Regions from separate parts of the Paenibacillus sp. FSL K6-1230 genome, predicted to be linked through region 2. Evidence: riboswitches for the same ligand, from Rfam matches in the RefSeq annotation. Region 2 holds a riboswitch; the other holds the start of a gene.

Region 1 (3,130 bases), 2.9 Mb from region 2:
TTCTACTGGAGGACATATCCGAGCCCTGTAAAGCAGAACGATGTATGGATGAAGGACATTACAACGTCAAGGGCTACCGCAGAATGGAATCAGATATCCGGAGCGGATTATTACCAAGTTTACTTAGATGGAAAGCTGTTAGGCGACACGATGGACTTGACATACTCTTTTGAAGGCTTTGACAGTTCAGAGCGTCATGTCGTCAGCGTTGAGCCTGTGAATAGCAGTGGCACTAGCGAGCCTTATGAGGTTAGCTTTGAAACCTTGCCTGATAGTGGATTTTCAGTTGAGGTGGAATCCAAGCACACTTCTATTACGATAACAGTCGGAAATACCCAACCTAACGATACGATTGTCATTATGAATAAAGGGATGGTCATTTACAAAGGCAGAGATCCTGTGTTTGTATGGGAGCCGCTGAAGAGTGGAACAAGTTACGAACTGGACATCTGGACGGAGAACGGCCAAGGGGCTAGGAGCTCAACGAAGAATATTAAGGAACGTACCAAGTCCAGTGCTAAGACATTTACTCCTATGACAGCTACCACTGAGATGATTAAGGAAGACAATGTTATAAATGCTGGATCACAAATTAAAGATTCACTAGTTACCATACCAGCCCCAAAGGGAGATTTAGGGGATGAGAGTAGCAATTTTTCTGGTGCAGGATTTAAAGACATCGAGCGTACTTTCAATCGTGCCAAAATACAAGAACTAGCTGACCGAGGTATTGTAAAAGGAACTTCTGACAGGACGTATGAGCCGGAACGGGAGGTCACCCGAGCAGAATTTACAGCTATGATAGTTCGTGCCCTACAGTTGCCTGAAGAGGATACGATATTAACGTTTAAAGATATTCAGCCTACTGAGTGGTATATTCCAGAGTTGAAATCGGCAATTAAGCATGTGGTAGCACGGGGGTTTTCGGATGATGTATTTGCTCCTGATCAATTGATTTCAAGGGAACAGGCCTCTAAAATGCTTGGGAATGTCACTGAGCAAGACGGAACGGCAGGGGGAGAAGAGCGATATAATGATGAGCTTCTAATAGCAGGGTGGGCCCGAGAAGAAGTACTGGGACTCACACAGCTCTCCTTGCTTCAGGGATATCCAGACGGAACTTTTCGTCCGAAGCATTACGTGACTCGTGCAGAGGCAGCCGAGATGATCTATAATTTGCTGCATTATTTGAACTGAGACGTAGAGGCTACCCGCACAGCACTTTACAATTTTCAATGTGTTATGATACGATTACATCATCTTCCAATTCGGATCAAGATTTGAACTTAACTAGCTCTACAATAAAATGTGAAGCAGTATATAGTCATTCTTGACTAGTTATAAGAGTTTGATCATTTAGTTAATAAGCGTTGTTAAAAGAGAATATCATGTATTCTCCTAACTACCCGTTATTGATCTGCAGCTAAAATGAATAATTAAAAAGACAACACTAGGGGAGCCGAGCAACTGGCTGAGATGGAACAATTGTGTTCCGGACCCTTTGCACCTGATCTGGATTATGCCAGCGTAGGGAAGTGGTGATAATTGGATGCATTTAGACAGCTTGACTTGAGCTTACTTTGTATAAGCTACGGTTTTGTGCGTATTGGCTTTGGGTCTTACGGGTATACGCATTGGCCTGTCTATTGTATATCCTTGAGCTTATTTCACCACTTTCCTTCTGGAAAGTGGTTTTTTGTTTTCCCTTTACTTTCATATTTGTTTACTGCTCGGGACTAGTACTTTGTAATGTGAAAGGGGCAATTATTGATAGAAGTATATGTCATTACAGAGGGAAAAGGGGGCATAAAGCTACTAGGGTAAGTTTTGGCTTGCTAATATTTTGAATAGGAGGAGATAAAAACATGAGGCTAAAGATTAATGGGCAAGACATGACGTTCGGAGCACATATTAATCGGGTTGATCAGCTGCTGAGCGAGCTCGATTTACAGGTGAAGACTGTTGTAGTAGAGCTCAATCGGAGAATTTTGGTGCGGGATATGCATCATCAAGCAGTATTGTGTGACGGAGATCGAATAGAGATTGTCCATTTTGTAGGCGGTGGTTAAACATGTTGCACATAATATTCAAACAGAGTAGCTCCTGATTACTGCTGGATACAGGTATTTGTATATCTGGATATACACAAACACGTGTTTGAAGCATCTAAAGGTGAAAGTGTTGCATTAATTGTACGATGATTGAAACTGAAGCAGAGGGGATTTATCAAGACATACTGACCTGTTAGTGTTATGGGCTGTCACGAAATATTTCAGGTGTTCCATATGAGAAGGATGCAACAATTGCACAGCTCCCCCGGTTCCCGAATTGTATGATATGATTAAGTGTAGAAGTGATCAGTCATTCCTTTGCATTAACCTTATCTTGCATACCGTCATCTGTTCCTCTCCGCTGTAGCATAGGGACAAAAGTACGGACAAAAATAAGGACAAAATGGGGCCAGTTATCGCGCTCCACTTTCCGCTCCTTACTGTTATCAAGAGTTCGCTGGTTCCTTAACAATAGCAAAGTCAACGAGTAGACTTGTGAGAGTAGAACCAGTGAGTAGAACCAGTGAGTAGAACTAGGGAGTAGAACTAGGGAGTAGAACTAGGGAACAGATCCAATTAAGCTCCGTTGTTCTTAGGGGTAGATACGGATCTAAGCTAGCAATGATTATGATCAAGCCACAAGCTGTGGCAAGCAGCCCATCGGAAGGAATGGTATGTACGTGAGTGAATCAGCAGAACCAAGTGAAATTCAAGATTACCAAGACCACCAAGACCACCAAGACCACCAAGACCACCAAGACTACCAAGACCACCAAGACCACCAAGACTACCAAGACCACAAGCAGGCTGACAGCGCTTATGATATGGAACGGTACTCAAGACAAATCCGTTTTGCTCCGTTCGGGAGTGAGGGCCAGCGGCGTCTATCAACCTCGCATGCACTCATCATTGGTGCGGGTGCCCTGGGTACAGGGATAGCGGAAACCCTTGTCCGCTCAGGCATTGGTACCTTAACGATTGCAGATCGTGATTATGTCGAATGGAGTAATTTACAGCGTCAGCAGCTGTACGATGAGAATGATGCGATCTCACGAACGCCAAAGGCGATTGCTGCTCTT
Region 2 (3,130 bases):
GAGCTCCAGTCTGGCAAATATCCGCAACCTTCCGGCCCCTGACATTCGCATGTAATTCATCATGGTGCGATCTGTCTGCATGAATCCGTCCATGGCTGCAACAGCAACCGGGAAGAAGCAGACGAGTGTGATCACCATGAGCTTAGGCAGAAGTCCGAACCCGAACCAGATCATAAGCAACGGGCCGAGCGCAATAATGGGAATATTCTGGCTAAGAATCAGCAAAGGATACAGCGATGTTTTGAAAAATGGAATCATGTGCAGCACAATGGCAATCAGCAGTCCGATTGTTGAGCCAATGGCGAAGCCCCCGAGCATCAGCTTGACGGTCGCCCAGGTGTGTCCAGCGAGCAGGGCTGATTGAGCTGCCCCTTCGGATATAATCCGAATCGGACTGGGTAACAGCCAGGCCTCAATGTTCAGGAAGGTCGCTGCAGCCTGCCATAGCGCCAAAAAGAAGAGGACCGCCACAAGTGGCGGCCACACGCGCTGTAGCCAAGAGCTCCGTGAAGGTCCCCTACGGCTCATGGACGATATTTCTCAGTCAGTTGATCCATGCTGATCCCCTTCGGATTATGTGCGATCTTGATCTGAGAGATCACGCTGGGGCTTCCCGCCTCGATGAGGGCGGTATGCATGTCCTTAACTACCTTCAGTAGCTCGTCGATGTTTCCTTCCATCGTAGTCTCCAGCGGATGAACCTCGTGCTTGACGCCGGATTGCTGAATGACCTCGATAGCACGGTCTACATAAGGGATGGAATCCTCCCCACCGGGAGTCTTGGGAATAACCTGAATGCTAAGCAATGTATCTGCCATGTTAACTCTCACCTTCTTGGTTGAATTTTTAATCCATTATTGTCACCGTTATTGTCCTTGACATTGCGGCAGGAAGTCATTCGTGAATGCTTTATCTACCTCAAGCTCCTTATCCAGTAGCTTGCGTTCGAACATCCACTCGGCATAGCCCTGCCATACTTCCTGTTTCTGCAAGCCCCACTGTGAGGCGTCATCCTGATAGCGGGGACTCAGCCATGTTTGAGAGGCGCGAACAAGCTCAGGGTTCAGCTCTGGCACGGCCTGGATCAAGATGTCTGCTGCCTCCTCAGGATGCTCAATCGTATACTGATAGCCCTTGGCTGTAGCTCTCATGAAGGCCTTTACGAGCTCGGGATCATTCTGGATTGTCTGTTCATTGGTTACAATGACTGGTGTGTAGTAGTCCAGCTTGTCTGAGTAGTCCTTGACATATAGCATATCAAGCGGCTCGCCACGTAGCTCCGCCTCAATTCCTGTCCAAGCGTAGAAAATCCATGCAAAATCAATATCTCGTTTGACCGCGGTGAAGAAGTCTGCACTCCCCATGTTCACCATTTTCACCTTGCTAACATCGGCCTGCTCAGTCTCCATAATGGATTTCATCACTGCTTCTTCAACGGGGGAGCCCCATCCGCCATAGCTTTTTCCCTCAAAGTCCTTGGGAGAATGGATATTGCGATCCACCGGAGCGGCGAAGCCTGACGTATTATGCTGAATAACCGCGGCAATGGAGACGAGTGGTACATCCTGTGTACGAGCCTGAGTCACACTTTCCTGATAGCTGATGCCAAAAGGAACCGCGTTGGAAGCGACCATCTGATCGGCTCCGCCAGATCCTGGCTGCACAATCTCTACTTTCAGCCCCTCTTGCTCATAATAACCTTCTTGCTGGGCTACGTATAATCCTGTGTGGTTCGTATTCGGCGTCCAGTCGAGTACGACCTTGATAGCCTTCAATTCCGGAGTGGAGCCCGAGGCTCCTTGACTGGAGGACTCCCCAGATTCGCCAGCCGGTGATGTAGGTGCTGCGGCTCCACAAGCGCTCAGCAAGAGCAGAAGAGCCATCAGAAGGGCCGTCCCTGTCCATTTAACAGACATCCGCCGCTGTTGAGCTGTTCTTGTGCTAGAAGAAATTGAAGTACCAGTAGATCGTGTAGTGCTTCGTAATTGTGTCATGTAGAGCATCTCTCCTTTTTTCTTTACCCGCAGGTTAAGCATAGTATTCTTCAACGATGGGTACTCTATGGGACTAGCAGCTCCTAATTTGGAGTGAATCTGTACATCTGCCGAGCGAACACAAAAAAACGCCCCGGACCGGGACGTATGCGATGAATAAGGAGCATGGCCATCGAACGGGATGGACATGGACTAAGGCTTCCTACGCTGGCATTATCCAGATCAGGTTAAAGGGTCAGTGTCATTTGCGGGACACAATCTCAGCCGGCCGATTCCAGCACCCCTGACAGGGTTATGAATTTTTTGTGCTACAGCCAGCATATGTAGATATGTGTCTGCACAGGTGTAATTATAGGCCTTTCCACTCCAGCTGTCCATAGTGGGATATAGTTGATGTGGGCAGAAGATATGTTGCCTAGGGGCTTTCTCTATACAGCGGTGACATCGGTCTCGGTTCAAGGGCTCAGGTTCAGGATTCGGTTCAAGGCAGAATAGACAGGGTACAAGTAAGTGATGCATCATTTCGAACAAATGTTGTGAATAATACCAACAAAAAGGAGCGGATGATCATGGGTACAGCAACAAAAAATCGTGAACAACTGGAGCAAAGCATCATCAAGGCTCTGGAGCAAAATTCTTATTGCTCGCTAGGTACTGTCGAAGGCGGCAAGCCAAAGGTGCGCTACATGGCCCTTTTCAATAATGGTCTGAATATTCATCTGGCTACGAGTCGCAAGACACATAAAGTGGAAGAGCTCAAGGACAATCCGAATGTGTATTTGCTGCTTGGCTATGAAGCAGGAGGTACTAAGGAAGTTGTTGAGGTCGAGGGGACCTGTGAGATTACGAAGCAGGAGTCACTGCGTCATGAGCTGTGGAACGATGAGCTGAAGCAGTGGTTCTCAGGCCCGGATGACCCAGATTATGTGATTCTGGATATTACACCTGCTCGTATTGAGTACACAGGTCAGGGCATGGAGCGCCAGGTCTGGGAGAAGTAAAGCATAAGGTTGTTAATAAGACCGTCAGGAATTATCCTGGCGGTCCTTATTAATTTTTCTAAAAGATTTTTTCTAAAAGATGATTGCTGGGCTGTGGAAGTCTTCTCTAGCGGTTGACTGCCCAATCCTTTTTAT

The links. Region 2 has a riboswitch for thiamine pyrophosphate ahead of MKX74_RS02060 (ABC transporter substrate-binding protein). Riboswitches for the same ligand answer to the same signal wherever they lie in the genome.
Region 1: another riboswitch for thiamine pyrophosphate. It lies ahead of thiS (sulfur carrier protein ThiS); the one in region 2 lies ahead of MKX74_RS02060 (ABC transporter substrate-binding protein).

Annotation. Positions count from the first base shown of each region.
Region 1 covers NZ_JBBOCK010000001.1:3,319,889-3,323,018, reverse strand. Annotated here, with positions in the region: gene MKX74_RS14420 (OmpL47-type beta-barrel domain-containing protein) at 1-1,197, shown strand, start outside; TPP riboswitch at 1,443-1,551, shown strand; gene thiS (sulfur carrier protein ThiS) at 1,866-2,069, shown strand; gene MKX74_RS14410 (hypothetical protein) at 2,667-2,891, opposite strand; gene MKX74_RS14405 (thiazole biosynthesis adenylyltransferase ThiF) at 2,876-3,130, shown strand, end outside.
Region 2 covers NZ_JBBOCK010000001.1:454,487-457,616, forward strand. Annotated here, with positions in the region: gene MKX74_RS02050 (ABC transporter permease) at 1-528, opposite strand, end outside; gene MKX74_RS02055 (MTH1187 family thiamine-binding protein) at 525-818, opposite strand; gene MKX74_RS02060 (ABC transporter substrate-binding protein) at 867-1,916, opposite strand; TPP riboswitch at 2,177-2,289, opposite strand; gene MKX74_RS02065 (pyridoxamine 5'-phosphate oxidase family protein) at 2,564-2,995, shown strand; gene MKX74_RS02070 (GNAT family N-acetyltransferase) at 3,102-3,130, opposite strand, start outside.